DNA from 2 places in the Halobacillus sp. AWM4_238 genome. Region 1 is predicted to be linked to the other one. Evidence: riboswitches for the same ligand, from Rfam matches in the RefSeq annotation. Region 1 holds a riboswitch; the other holds the start of a gene.

Region 1 (7,644 bases):
CGGTGGATGGATGAGCATGCTCGCGGTTCAACAAGACATAGAGGTTGATGCTGTTGCTGTGGTTGGAGCCATTAGTGATTTGAAACAATTGTACCTAACTCAACCAGAACCTGTTCAAGAGCAAATCGAACAGTTATTAGGAGAGCCTCGGGGTGATCAGGATTGGTATCGTGAACTTGCTCCAATCCATTGGGTGGAAGACATGGATGTCCCCACATTGATGCTTCACGGAGAAAGAGACCGGACCGTTCCGGTTGAGCAGGCGCGAATGTTTGCAGATCATATGGAACGTGAGCATGATCTTCATCGGTACATGGAATATGAGAATGGGGACCACAGTCTGAGCTTGCATTTCAAGGCGTATGCCCCTGAAGTGTTGCAATGGTTTGATTCTCATTTGGACGAAAAGTAGTGTAATTTCTATCGTCCCTCTACTTATAGGAGTAACTGTAAGAGTCAAAACGGATGGTTCGTGGTATAGAATGAAATAGATGTATAAATAACCATAGAAGACGATAAGGAGGAACAGATGATGAGCGACTACTCCATTGATGAATTTATTAGAAAAACAAAGCAGGATGAATCAGAGAATGATTATTTTGAGCTGGAAACCCCGAGAATTCTTGAGGTGAATCTACTTGATCAAGTGTGGGCTAAGGCGGGCGCGATGATTTCCTATAATGGAAACATCAAATTTGAAAGAGAGGGCATCCTTGAACATGGCGTTGGTCGCTTATTTAAAAAAGCAATGACCGGCGAAGGGAGTTCTTTAATGAAGGCTACAGGTCGTGGTCGTCTTTATCTTGCGGATCAGGGGAAGAAAATTACTATTTTTGATCTGGATAATGAGACCATCACAGTGAATGGCAACGATCTTCTTGCCTTTGAACCTAGCATTGATTGGGATATCAAACTAATGAAAAAAGTAGCCGGAATGGTTTCTGGTGGTTTATTTAATGTAACCCTTAGTGGTAGTGGACGCGTCGCTATCACATCGCACTATGAACCATTGACCTTGCTGGTACGTCCAGGGGAACCTGTCATTACCGACCCGCATGCTACTGTTGCCTGGTCCGGACACTTGGAACCAAACTTCAAAACAGACATCAGTTTTAAAACGCTGATTGGACGTGGAAGCGGGGAATCCATTCAAATGGAGTTTGAAGGAGATGGGTTTGTGATCGTGCAGCCGTTTGAGGAAGTTTACACAACAGGACAGAGCTAAACAGAAGCGGATTTTTTTACAGACAGGCATGAGCATGGTAGTCTTTGAATATAATAAAATCAAAAGAAAGACATTATGTGCTTTTATTAGAGATTTTTAACCTGTTATCCTTTACTTCGTTACAAATACGTAGTACTATGGGTACTAACAAAAATAAATAACGGAAACTTCTTATCCAGAGAGGCGGAGGGACTGGCCCTTTGATGCCCGGCAACCATCGAATCAATCTACGGATTGACAAGAACGGTGCCAATTCCTGTAGAATGTATTAACATTCTAAGAGATGAGAGGATCGTGCGGATATTAGCGACCCCTTTTCTTACTGGATAAGAAAAGGGGTCTTTTCGTGTAAGCACCATAACCGTCAAGGCTCTCGATAGAAGTTGCGTTAAGGGAAAGGAAAGATGATATATGGCGACAGCTATTTTCGGTGCAGGATGTTTTTGGGGAGTAGAAGCGTTTTTTGAGAAATTCGAAGGGGTTACAGAAACAAAGGTCGGTTATATTGGCGGCCACCTGGATAACCCAACATACGAACAAGTCAAAGCAGGTAAAAGTGGACACGCGGAATCTGTCAAAATAAACTACGATCCGACTGTCATCACCTATGCAGAACTTGTGAATATCTTTTTTGAAGCTCACGACCCGACTTCCCGTAACAAACAGGGAATGGATGTAGGTCACCAATACCGTTCCGTCATTTTTTATTCGGATGCTAGTCAGAAGTACATTGCAGAAGAAAAAATCAAAGAGTGGGAAGGAAAAGGGATCTTCAAACGTCCGATTGTTACAGATGTAGAAGAAGCATCCACCTTCTATGAAGCTGAAGAGTATCACCAGAAATATTTACAAAAGCACGGCTCTGCCGCATGCTCCATTGGCTAATAACAAAAGGACCCTCTAACAAGGGTCCTTTTTACATGTGTAATAATATCCCACTAAAGCTCCCGATTGTGGAAGACTCAGTTTCGAGATGTTCTCGGGGTTCGTTGCCTTGTTGAGCGTCAGGGGTGGCTGGGAAGCAACTCGTCTAGCACCATCGCCCAGACACTCGCGTCATAAGCAGAACAGCAAAGGCATGAAAGGACACATGCCTTTGCTGTTCTGCTTATGCCAGTCGTGTCTACCAGGGCGATTCCGCATTTGAACACATTCCTGTGGATGAGCGCCGAGCTTCCTCGGACTGCGTCCTGCGGGATCTCGCCTATCTCCTTCTCCCACGGGAGTCTCGCAGTTTCCCATTCACCCCTTTCATAGTAAGGAGAAACGAACCCCTATACCTAGAGGAAGTGTCTCCCATTTCGCCCCCAAAGGCAGGCATAAAGCGCTCTGTATCAAGCTAATAAATTCTGAATGCCTGTTGTGGAGAGGTTATATGATCTACTTTCCTCAGTCATTCAAGCTGCTTGTTCCAGAAGTGATTTCGAGAATCTTCCTTGGCAAAGAGGGCGGAGGGAAACGGTGAGACTCCTGTGGGAAGTGCGTGGTAGATGAGACCCCGCAGAGCTTTAGCTCGAGGAGGCTCATCACTCGCCCACGGAAAGCGAACCTTTTCCCGGAGCCCCTAAACTCCCACAAAAGTCTCGAAATCAAGTCTTCAAGAAAACTGCCATATTGTTGAAGCAGGATGCCGATTCTTTGATTTAAGCTATGCAAAAAGGCTGGCCATGGCAACAGGATACATATTCTCAAAACCCACACCGAACATTGTTTAACGACTGCAGCAAAGCATGTTCCAAAAGGTTGGGGCAATGGGGGATCTGAATGATAAACTAGTAACTAGAGAAATGACAGGGGAGAAAACCGTATTAGAATCACCCCTACCCTTCGTAGAATTTCAGGTGAATATGGATAGAAAAACGTAAGAAAGGGGCTGGGCCTTTGTGGGTAAATGATGCGATTTTAATGGTCATGTGCATGTTTATGGTAATCGGAGCGCTTGATTATTATGTGCTCAATCATCGTCTTTCTCTCGGATGGCGTTTTTATGAAGCCTTCATGATGATGGGGCCGCTTGCTCTCTCCATGGTGGGAATTATTTCCCTCGCTCCTGTGCTGTCCCAGTGGCTTGCGCCTGTCATCCGCCCTCTGTTTTTATGGTTCGGGGCGGATCCTGCCATGTTTGCATCCATGATGCTTGCGATTGATATGGGTGCTTACCCGCTGGCTGAATCCCTGGCAATGGAAGAGGGAGCGGCCACTTTTTCCTGGGCATTCCTCGGAACGATGATGGGACCTACACTTGTTTTTACCATTCCAGTCGCGCTGACGATTGTTAAAAAGGAGGACCGGCCTTACTTTTCCAAGGGAATTCTAGCTGGTTTAGTTACGGTTCCGATCGGATGCTTCGTCGGCGGGGCGGTAGCAGGATATGAAGCGATGTGGATGGTACGTAATTTGACACCGGCTATTTTGCTTTCGGTCTTTATAGGAGCGGGTTTATGGTTGTTCACCAACGTAACCATCCGATTGTTTTCTTATTTCGGAAAAACAATTGAAATCATCATCATTACTGGTCTTGCTCTCATTATTATTGAAACATTGACGGGGGTTGTTGTTTTACCGGGTATGGCTCCTTTATCCGAAGGGGTGGTCATTGTCGGGAGGATTACGGTCACATTAGCAGGCGCTTACCCTCTGGTCGCATTCATTAATCAGCGGGGAGAGAAATTCATTGGACGGCTGAGTGAAAAATGGGGCATGAATTCTACCTCGTTAACAGGTCTGATCGCTTCTACGGCTCATCACTTACCAATGTTAGCGACGATGAAAGATATGGATGTGCGAGGAAAGACGGTCAATGCAGCGTTCGCTGTCAGCGGTGCGTTTGTCATCGGCAGCCATTTTGCGTTTGTCGCTAGTGTAGAAAAGGACATGATTTTACCTGTATTGATTGGAAAACTAACAGCAGGGCTGTTAGCGGTAGGTCTTGCTCTATGGATGACCAGAGAAAGCAAATCATTTTCTTCACGTTTCTTATCTCTTTATAATGAAAAGTGAATCTATTGTAAAAGGAGTTTTTTCATGAAGACAGAAATGCGAGAAAATTTTAACGAGTATATTGAAAAATTCAAGAAAGCAGCTTCCGAAGAAACTCAAGAAAAAATGAAGCAGGCGATTGATGAACTGGAAGCTTCAGATGATGGAGAAGGCTTGTCTGCGGGAGTGAAAGCCCCGAACTTCGACTTGCCAGACGCTAAGGGAGAAACGGTTGAGCTGTATGAACAGTTGAAACGTGGCCCGGTCGTTCTTACATTTTATCGTGGTGGCTGGTGCCCTTATTGCAACATGGAACTGAGAGCATATCAGCAAATCCTTGAAGAAATTCATGGAGAAGGTGCAGAATTGATTGCGATCAGTCCACAAACCCCTGATCAGTCCCTGACGACTCAGGAGAAAAATGAACTGAACTATCATGTGTTAAGCGACGTTGGAAATGAAGTGGCTAAGCAGTACAATTTAGTGTATCAATTACCTGATTATCTTGTAGATGTGTACAAAGAAAAAGGGCTGGAAGTGGACAAACATAATGGCGATGAAACGTGGACCCTGCCTGTTTCAGCGACTTACATTATCAACACAGATGGTAGCATTGTGTACGATTATACGAAGGCTGACTATAAAGATCGAGCTGAACCATCTGAGGTTCTTGAGGAATTGAAAAAAATAAACAAATAAAAACAAAGCGTCCTCTTCATACAGAGGGCGCTTTCCTTTTACGTGCTTATTTTACATAAAGAGATTCAAGTTCATAAAAAAGAAATAGGCAGCAAGGATAAAAATAAGGATGCAAGACTGCAGGCAGAGCCCGAGGATACTGCAAATTTTACCGCCCAGGGCAAAACGGTACCCAGGAGCTTCGTTCGAAAGGTCACCAAGAGCTTGATTTGCAAAAAGAAGACCGATCCATCCAAGGATGAGGCCGACAAAGGGAAGAAAGATGGACATGATCCCCAACACACAAGAGGTCACGGCTTTTTGATACATCCATCATCACCGTCCATTACTTTGTATAACGATTGGCGTAACTGCTGGCAACTATGGAATCCGGCTTGATTTTCGCTTCCATTCCGAGCGATTCGATTCTTGCCATCATTTCATTTACATACACTCTTGTCCTGTTTCGCTCTCCACTCCCGATATCGATGTGTCCTTCAATGGTAAACGTTGCTCCTTTGTAGATGTAGGGGAGGACGACTTCGATGAGGTCATTCTTCTTTTCTTCCGTAAATAAGGAAGCTACTTGTTCTGTTAACGATGTCTCATAGGAGATGCGTTCATGTAATGTCGTCATTTCTCTGTGCACCAATTCTTTGCGGAAACAACCCCAGGCCCCTTTCCCTACGCGTTGGATAACGATGCCGGTAATGAAAAGGGTATGGGAGGGATGGACTTGGGAGTCTGTACCCATCATGAGCTTGTACTCGCCTATGGGGTCATTTTTCATAAAGGTCAATATATGAGAAAACACTTCTTCGAACTTCATTTTTTTATGGGTAAGGTTTTGAAATACATGGGATTGGTTCACAGTAGCCAACTCCTTAAATTTTTCAAAAGAAAGGGATTGTACGTCCATGAGCTAGTGACCATTCTGTTATTAAGATATTCATAGACCTACTCGAAAGATAACATGAATTTATCGAAAGTATGTGTCAGTGTTAAAAAAATTATGTGCTTTTTCCTGAATTTAGGTAGTTATTAAGCCGTGTGGCAAAGGATTCAGCACTGGAAAGCGAGAAAAAGGAAATCAAAGTTAAAAATTCCCATACAAGAATGTAATAAAGCTGAGGAAAAGGAGGGGACGGAACGGTGGTAGAGGAGATTCTTCGAAGAATTCCTTCATTAAAAGAAGGAAGAAAGTTCGTATTAGGAATCGATGGTTTGAGCCGTTCAGGAAAAACGACGCTTACCGAGAAGCTAAAAAACAACCTGCACCAAGCGTCTATTCCTGTCGTGACCTATCATATGGATGATTATGTTGTGAAAAGCGAGAAAAGGTACCATACCGGATATGAACCCTGGTATGAATATTATTTTTTACAATGGGATGTTAAAGGTTTACAGAAAGAGTTATTTGAATCACTAGAAAAAGAGGAAGCGTTCGTTGTAATCGAAGGTGTATTTCTGCAAAGGCAGGAGTGGCGGAGCTTTTTTGACCTTGTGGTGTACGTCCAGTGTTCAAGAGAAGAAAGGTTTTTAAGAGAGAGGGAGGAAACGAGAAAAAACATTGATCAATTCAAAGACCGGTACTGGAAAGCGGAAGATTACTACATCGCGACCGTTCAGCCTGAAAGACAGGCGGATTTTATTGTAACGTCTTCTTTGTGAAAACAAAAAAGGAGAAAAGGCGGGCCTTTTCTCCTTGCACCTATTAAAAGATAAAGATCCACATAAGAATGGCTGTAATGATAAACGTGATCGCGTAAATGGTCGTCAGTAAAGGGATACTTCCAATGTCACTGCCTGCGCTTTTCAACTGTTTGGCGTCATCTTCGGGGGAAGATGTGTTTTCAGGTTTGTTTACATTTTTAGCTATGACGATCGTGCCGATCAATGCAACGATCGAGACAATGATTGCAAGTCCATAATAAATCGGGTACATAGGATATGCTCCTCTCCCTCTTGTTACTTTTATTATAATGGAAGAAAGGGGAAAGTGCTAAACTTCTCTATGCTACATATTTTCAGGCGCCTGGATACCAAGAATGGATAAACCTTCGTTCAATTGAAATTGAACGGCATAAATCAACGATAGGAGTGCTTGTTCCTCTTCACTTCCCACCACCTTTGTATGTGAATAAAATTTATTGAAGTGACGCGCGACATCCAATAGGTGTTTAGCAAGTTTCGAAGGATCATACGCTTTATAGGCCTTCTCAATGACTTCCGGGAAGAGACGAATGGTTTTAATCAGTGGCCATGCCGATTCTGTTTGAACGTCTGTTGTAGGTTGATTTGGGTTGAAGTTTCCTTTTTCCAGTAAGGAAACGGTTCGTGCATGGGTGTATTGTAAGTAAGGAGCTGTATGGCCCTCAAAAGTAAGCATATCCTCCAATGAGAACTCGACATCGTTGCGACGGTCGTGTTTAAGATCGTGAAAGATGACAGCACCTACGCCTACTTGTTCGGCGACCTTTTCAGCATTCTTCAATTCAGGATTCTTTTCTTTTATATTTTTGGCAGCCTGCGAGATCGCCTCTTCCAACGCTTGTTCGAGCAAGACCGTCTTTCCTTGGCGCGTAGACATTTTCTTGCCATCTTGAAGCATCATTCCAAAAGAAATGTGTTTTAACTGATCCGCCCAGGGATAGCCTGCTTTTTTCAACACGTATTTAACCTGCTGAAAATGAAGAGTTTGTTCATGACCGACCACGTAGAGCGCTTCGTCAAAGTTATACGTCTGCTTGCGGTCGATGGCG
Region 2 (7,644 bases), 980 kb from region 1:
AATTTTAAGCACAACAAGCATGATTGGTACCAATAAGAAAGCCCCAGCAGCACCGACAATCCCTGCTCCGATTCCTACAATTAATGCAAGTAGGGCAGCTAAGGGTTTATTAAAGGTGACCCCCTCCAAAGGTTTGTCATCAATGCCTTTTTTCGGCACGAACATCATAACTGTCGCAATGAGAGCAAGGATGCCGTAAACGATGTTGATGCCGTCTTCAGCCATGAACCTTGATCCATAACCACCGATGAAGCTGCCGATCAAAATACTGACACCCATATATAAAATGAGCGATTTGTTCAGGTAACCTCCTTTACGATAGGCCCATACACCACCAATCGTTGCGAAAAAGACCTGAACGGCACTGATGCCGGATACTTCATGGGCGGTGAAGGCTGTAAAACCAACAAGCGGCGGAATATAAAGCAGCATCGGATATTTGATGATAGAACCACCAATGCCGAGCATTCCGGATATATATGAACCTATGAAGCCGATGAGAAAAATCGTGATAATTAATCCGAATTCCATAGTCCGTTGACCTCCTATAAAAAAGGGAACCGTCACAGGTTCCCTTTATTCCATAATGGTTCAATCAGGTGTTCCCTGATTATTCTCCCTTTTTAATCCAGAACTTGAATACACCGCTGTCTTCTTCTGTTTGTAGAAGTTCGTGACCACCGGACTTCGCCCATGCGGTCAAGTCTGCTTTTGCCCCTTGGTCTGTTGCATGAATTTCAAGTACTTCTCCTGCTTCAATGTCTTTCATTGCTTTCTTTGTTTTCACGATTGGCATTGGGCAAGCTAGTCCTGTTGCATCAAGTGTTTTTGTTACGTTCATAATTGAATACCTCCAAATGTTTATTAATTAATAGTAGGGGAGCCTGGGTTCCCAGGCTTATGAGTTTTTACCTTACAGCACAACGGTTCGGACCGATTTCCATTTCACGCTGTTCTTCATTGTCTGGGCTGATTTTACCCATATTTGTTTTACGGATCTCTTGATAAGCGTTTGGTTGAGGTGGCAGATTCTCTGTCACCATTTTTCTGAACTCATCTTGATCATCAATGTTCAAACCATGGTTCTTTTCAAAAAGGGTCCCTAGTTTTTCAGCGACGGTACCGTCTTCGTTCAACTCATCCATGATCATGAAGTGAGCAGGAAGGACGATCAGTTGGTCAGAAAGCTCTTTATAACGTGTATAAAGGGTTTCTCTTAAATCCATCACCCAGTCATCGGCTTTGCCGGCAAGGTCCGGTCGTCCGATAGAGTCGATAAACAGGATGTCGCCTGTCATCAGATATTGATCATCCACGACGAAAGAAGTAGATCCTTTCGTGTGGCCAGGAGAATACAACGCATGAATATCAATGTTTGTATCTCCTACCGTGACATGGTCTCCATCACGAAGTGGTTGGTAATGGAATGTCACATCACCCGCATCTTCTGGGGGCAACCAGTACGTGGCACCTGTTTGTTCTGCAATCTTACGTCCACCAGAAATGTGATCGGCGTGCAAGTGCGTATCAAAGACGTTCGTGATTTTAACATCCAATTCTTTAGCAAAATCAACATACACATCTGTCATTCTGGTAGAGTCGATGATCGCTGCTTCTCCGTTAGATACGACCATGTAGGAAAGGCAGCCTTTACCGATACGTACGAACTGATAAAGCTCGCCGCCATCTTTCAGGTCATTGACTTTGACCGGCTCCAAGTGCTCACTCCAGGCTTTCATTCCGCCTTCTACGGAGTAAACATTTTCGAATCCTTCTTCCACAAGCATTTCAGCAACCATTTGGGATGAGCCGCCTTTGGCACAAACGACAGCAATCTCTTTATCTTTGGGCAGCTGATCTACGATTTCTTCGACACCATCAAGGAGATCGAAATAAGGAACGTTCAAATAAGAGAAGTTTTTGCCTTCGATTTTCCAGTCTTGGTATGCATCTTCTGTTCGTACATCAAGAAGGAATAGCTCTTCATTATTCAACACTTTATTCGTAATTTCTTTTACCGTCATGTTTTTAACCGTCATCTTATTACCTCCTGGGGTATTAGTTTTTATAAAAAAATATAGAATTAAAGCTTCGTAGTTTTGCCATTCCAGCCACTCATGCCTGGAACGACATTGTAAACATTCTCAAAACCTTTTTCCGTAAGCTTCTGAGCAGCGAGGTCACTGCGGCTTCCTGTACGGCAAACGATATAAACATTCTTCGTACGATCCAGTTCATCTGCACGTTCATCAAGTTCTCCAAGTGGAATAGACGTTGCTTCAGGGATATGATCAAAGGCATACTCTGCCGATTCGCGCACGTCTAATACTAGGACGTCATTGTTACTGCGAAGAGCATCCAATTCTTCGTTGTTTACGACATTAGGATGTTTTTTCTCTTGTTCTTCTTCATTGCTGGATTTGCGGACATAGTGCTTGAGTACGTCTCCCTCTTCAATCGTACCCAAGTACTGATGGCCTGCACTTTTCGCCCAAGCTTCAAGGTCTGCTTTAGACCCTTTGTCTGTGGCTTGAATTTCAAGGACTTGACCAGCTTCGATGTCCTTCATTGTTTTCTTCGTCTTCACAATAGGCATAGGACAAGCTAATCCTTTGGCATCTAACGTAAGATCTGTTTTCAATTCCATTCTTACATTCCTCCTCTACCCTTTAAGGTATATCGTTCAATTATTTATTTTGTAGGACCTTCCCAGCTCATCATGCCGCCTTCCATGTTCGTCACATCGAATCCTTTGTCTTCAAGGATTTGGGAAGCACGGCCACTGCGACCGCCAGAACGGCAAACCATAATATAAGATTTATCCTTATCCAATTCATCTGCACGCTCTTCGACAGTACCTAGAGCGATGTGTTTGGCACCAGGAATCATTCCTTCTGCTACTTCTTCATCTTCACGGACATCGATAATGTTTAGTTCTTTACCTTCAGATCGTTGTTGTTCCACTTCTTTTGCTGTCATTGTTTTCATTATTGATTCCTCCTTAATTAGATAAACAGGTTAACATTGCCGTTTTCTGCATCTGCAAGGTATGCAGCAACACCTGCGTATTGAATGTCATCTAGTAATTCTTCCTTTTGCAAGCCTAAAAGGTCCATGGTCATTGTACATGCGACCAAATTGACTTCTTGTTCTTGAGCCATTTCTATAAGATCTGGCAATGGCATCGCATTGTGTTTTTTTATGACATCTTTAATCATCTTAGGACCGAATCCTGCAAAGTTCATTTTGGAAATGCCCATCTTATCTGCTCCACGCGGCATCATTTTGCCAAACATTTTTTCCATGAACCCTTTCTTCACTTGGATGTTTTCATCCTTTCGAAGGGCGTTCAGTCCCCAAAATGTGTGGAAAATCGTTACTTCGTGATCGTAAGCGGCTGCCCCGTTTGCGATGATATAGGCAGCCATTGCCTTATCATAATCCCCGCTGAATAAGATAATATTCGTCTTTTTTGTTTCAGACATGTTTCATCCTCCTTGTTTAATATAGATATACGCGTATGGGTATATTAGATTGTAAAAAAATTTATCTGCTTTTGACAAGCAGTTGAACGGCTTCGTTGATTGAAGCTTCTTTGTTTTTTTGATCTTCAGCTTCCTGGATGCACTCCACAAGGTTGGAGCTAACCACGAGCCCGATCGCACGGTCAATCGCACTTCTGGAAGCGGAAAGCTGCGTAATGACATCTTTACAGTCTTTGTTTTCTTCCATCATTTTCAAAACGCCTCGTAACTGACCTTCTAGACGTTTCACTCTGTTCTTCATTGCGTTGTTGTATTCCATCGAATTGACCTCCCTTGTGAAGTTATTTTCTGTCGCTGTTGAACAGTACATGACTAATCATATACCCCGTTAGGTATATTGTCAACACCCCGGTACGTATTTTTTTGGATAAGGGATCATACCCCGTGTAAAGATAAGGGAGAGGTGAAGAACATGGATATGTGGATGGAAACACTTAAAGTGATTGGAAGGATCATGACCATCTTGCCATTACTCCTGGGAGTAGGGTTATTTATGGGAAAAAGATCAATTGGAGAATTACCTGTATTCGACTTTTTGGTAGTGCTTGTTCTTGGTTCTGTTGTAGGGGCGGATATTGCTGACCCTAAGATTGATCATGTACATACCGTGACGGCTATTGTTTTCATTGCTCTCTTACAAAAATTCATCGTAACGTTAAAATTACGAAACAGGAAAGTAGGGAAACTCCTGACTTTTGAGCCGACGATCGTTATTTTCGAGGGGGAAATGATTGAAGAGAACATCTCCCGCATTCAATATTCTCTTGATAATATTACACACATGCTCAGAGAGCAAAATGTATTTGAAATCAATAATGTTGAACTTGGCATCATTGAACCGAACGGCCAACTGTCCATTAAACTGAAAAATGCCAAAGAAGCCGTAACCCGAGAAGATATGGGGTTCCCATATAGGGGTGGGGGTTATGACATCCCCCTTATTCTGGATGGACAAATGCAACAAGATCTTTTAGCTCGCGCAGGTCGGGACATGGATTGGTTACGTACCAAGCTGGGTACCCATGATGTCTCGGAGGTGTTTTATGGTGCGCTTACCAGCCAGGGTGAGTTTTACTTTTCATTAAAAGGAAAAAAAGCAGAGTCTTTACCTCCTATTGAACATTGATATTTTTTGATAATGAGATTTAAAAGAAAAGAGCCGCTAAAATAGCAGCTCTTTCATTTGGTTATACACTTTGATCCATACAAACCTTCAAACGTTCTTCAATGTCACTTGCCATCTCTTGAATGTTTTCATCCTCAACCATTTGAGTAAGAGAAGTCGGCTTAGGCATACCGATTTTTGTTTTGTTTCCTTCTACATAGATAACCATTTTACAAGGGAGGAAATAACCAGCCAATACGTTTTCATTTAACACGCGTTGCGCTTCTACAGGGTTACAAACTTCCAAGACTTTAAATTCTTTTTCAAATTCCAATCCTTTTTCATGAAGCTTATCTTTGATGTCAAAGGTCCATAACACCCCGAACTTTGCTTCTTTGAGATTAGCCTCAAGACTCTCAATCGCTTCATACATCCCTTTGTCCGTTTCCACCGTATAGTGAAACATGAAATACCTCCTTGGTAATTAGTTCTCCTTATCTATACCCATTAAGGTATTAGGGTAATCTCTCAAATAATTATATTTCACTAAATCTCCCGTTTGTGTAAGACTCCGTTTCGATATGTTTGGGTGAGTTTAGGGGCTCCGGGAAACTGTTCGCTTTCCATGGGGCGGGCGGTGAGCCTCCTCAGGCTACGCCTTCCGGGGTCCCACCTGTCCCACACGTCCCATAGGAGGCTCACCGCGCTCCCGCGGAAAGCGAGCTATTCCCCGCAGCCCCCATCCACTCAAAAAAACATCTCGAAATCGAGTCTTAAAGAATCCTGCCATATTGCTTAATAACTATAGGGAAGAAATAGCGTAGTCCTACTATGAAAAATTCGGAAAGTTTAGTGAATTAAATTGACAAAGCTTTTTTGCTGTATTATGATTGGCAACATCAATAAAAAAGCAAATGACTTTTCTTCTTATCTAGAGAGGTGGAGGGACTGGCCCTACGAAACCTCGGCAGCGGAACTGATCCGTCGAAACGATCAGAAACTGTGCCAACTCCAGCATGTGCGGATGCATGTGAAAGATGAGAAGAGACGGTATCTCATACATATTGAGAGCCCCTCTTCTTATTTTTTAGAAGAGGGGCTCTTTTTGCGTCTAGGAGGGACAGAATGATTCAATTCGAAGATGTTTCGAAGGTTTATCAGCACAATGGGAGCGACTTGCGTGCTGTGGATCAAGTGGACTTGACTGTACATAAGGGAGAAATTTTTGGTGTGATCGGCTTTAGTGGAGCTGGTAAGAGTACCCTGATCCGTTTGGTCAATTTACTCGAACGCCCCACAGAGGGAAGGGTGCTGGTCAATGGTGAGGATTTGACGCAGCTTTCAAAACCAGACTTAAGACAAGTAAGGAAGCGGATTGGGATGATCTTTCAACATTTTAACTTGCTTGAATCAAAGACGGTTCACCATAATGTGGCTTTCCCACTTTCTTTATCAGGGACACCGAAAAAAGAAATCGATCGAAGAGTAGCAGAAATTCTCGAATTTGTCGGATTGTCCGATAAAGCGAAACAGTATCCGGAAGAGTTATCCGGAGGGCAGAAGCAAAGGGTGGGAATCGCCAGAGCTTTAGCAACTTCTCCTGAAATTTTGCTTTGTGATGAAGCAACATCAGCCCTTGATCCTGAAACGACGAAGTCAATTCTGAAGCTATTGCGGAAGGTACGCGATGAATATGGCATAACGATTTTGATGATTACACATGAAATGAATGTGGTCCGTGAAGTGTGTGACCGCATTGCTGTAATGGAAAGTGGACGGGTTATTGAAAAAGGATCGATCTTTGATTTGTTTTCCAGTCCTCAACATCCAACCACGAAAAACTTTGTGAAGACCGTGATGGAAAATGACATCCCCGCTTCAATACTAAATGGAATCGAGGAAAGGGGTTCTTCAAGGCATATTTATCGTGTGACTTTTGTTGATGAAAGTGCCGGAGAACCCGTTCTATCTCAAGTGTCTAAAAGATTTGATGTGGAAGTTAACGTACTGTTTGGACAAATTACGGAGCTTCAAGGAATACCGTTCGGTCATCTCGTTGTGGAACTTCAGGGGCCGGACCAAGAAATCTTACGAGTGATTAACCATATTCAACAAAGAGTATCTGTACAGGAGGTGACTTCCCATGCAGGTTAACTTAATGGAATTTTGGCCAAGAATTTGGGAGGCGACGTATCAAACCATTTTGATGGTTGGAATCTCATTATTGGCAGCTACTTTAATCGGTTTACCGTTAGGGATCATCCTAGTCGTTACGAGGCAGGGAGGTTTGTTAGAAAACAAAACGCTTTTCGGTTCCTTCAGCTCGGTCGTTAACTTTTTCCGTTCCATTCCTTTCATCATTCTGCTCGTGGCCATTTTGCCATTTACGAGGTTAATTGTTGGTTCGTCTATAGGTACAGCAGCAGCCGTTGTACCGTTGGTTATTTTCTCAGCCCCTTATATTGCTAGGTTAGTAGAAAGTAGTTTACTTGAAGTGAAGCCAGGCGTGATCGAGGCGGCTGAAGCAATGGGTGCAACCCCGTGGCAGATTATTCGTCGTGTTTACATACCTGAAGCGTTAAGCTCCATCGTTCTTAATTTGACGATTGCAACCATTGGCCTTGTCGGCGCTTCCGCCATGGCTGGATTTGTCGGCGGGGGAGGACTTGGGGATCTTGCTATCTCTTATGGGTATCAACGTTTTGAAACGGACATTATGATTGCCACCGTATTATTGCTTGTACTCATTGTGCAAATCACACAAACGATTGGAAATTTCACATCTAAAAAGATTCGTAGACAATAGGAGGTTTTAATTATGAAAAAATGGATCGTTACACTAAGTATTTTACTGACTGTTGGGATTTTGCTTGCCGGTTGTTCGAACGAAAGTGGAGCAGCTTCTGAAGAAACGAAGAAAGTCAAAGTTGGATTGAATGGGTCTGGCGTGCCGATTTGGGAGAAAATCAAAGAAAAAGCCGCAAATGAGAATAT

Evidence for each region. Region 1 has a riboswitch for S-adenosylmethionine ahead of msrA (peptide-methionine (S)-S-oxide reductase MsrA). Riboswitches for the same ligand answer to the same signal wherever they lie in the genome.
Region 2: linked by a shared signal. The riboswitch ahead of ACXACN_RS13965 (methionine ABC transporter ATP-binding protein) and the one ahead of msrA (peptide-methionine (S)-S-oxide reductase MsrA) in region 1 are both predicted to bind S-adenosylmethionine.

What each region holds. Positions count from the first base shown of each region.
Region 1 is NZ_JBSWSY010000002.1:3,785,644-3,793,287, forward strand. It holds gene ACXACN_RS18790 (alpha/beta hydrolase family protein) at 1-412, shown strand, start outside; gene ACXACN_RS18795 (AIM24 family protein) at 533-1,225, shown strand; SAM riboswitch class I at 1,394-1,515, shown strand; gene msrA (peptide-methionine (S)-S-oxide reductase MsrA) at 1,637-2,110, shown strand; gene eutH (ethanolamine utilization protein EutH) at 3,107-4,225, shown strand; gene ACXACN_RS18810 (peroxiredoxin-like family protein) at 4,250-4,903, shown strand; gene ACXACN_RS18815 (DUF4190 domain-containing protein) at 4,955-5,212, opposite strand; gene ACXACN_RS18820 (ribonuclease H-like YkuK family protein) at 5,229-5,711, opposite strand; gene ACXACN_RS18825 (AAA family ATPase) at 6,035-6,553, shown strand; gene ACXACN_RS18830 (hypothetical protein) at 6,597-6,827, opposite strand; gene argS (arginine--tRNA ligase) at 6,900-7,644, opposite strand, start outside.
Region 2 is NZ_JBSWSY010000002.1:2,801,230-2,808,873, reverse strand. It holds gene ACXACN_RS14010 (sulfite exporter TauE/SafE family protein) at 1-531, opposite strand, end outside; gene ACXACN_RS14005 (sulfurtransferase TusA family protein) at 611-841, opposite strand; gene ACXACN_RS14000 (MBL fold metallo-hydrolase) at 909-2,039, opposite strand; gene ACXACN_RS13995 (sulfurtransferase TusA family protein) at 2,084-2,647, opposite strand; gene ACXACN_RS13990 (rhodanese-like domain-containing protein) at 2,692-2,988, opposite strand; gene ACXACN_RS13985 (DsrE/DsrF/DrsH-like family protein) at 3,006-3,485, opposite strand; gene ACXACN_RS13980 (metal-sensitive transcriptional regulator) at 3,547-3,804, opposite strand; gene ACXACN_RS13975 (DUF421 domain-containing protein) at 3,958-4,671, shown strand; gene ACXACN_RS13970 (DUF302 domain-containing protein) at 4,733-5,116, opposite strand; SAM riboswitch class I at 5,575-5,694, shown strand; gene ACXACN_RS13965 (methionine ABC transporter ATP-binding protein) at 5,776-6,804, shown strand; gene ACXACN_RS13960 (methionine ABC transporter permease) at 6,794-7,456, shown strand; gene ACXACN_RS13955 (MetQ/NlpA family ABC transporter substrate-binding protein) at 7,469-7,644, shown strand, end outside.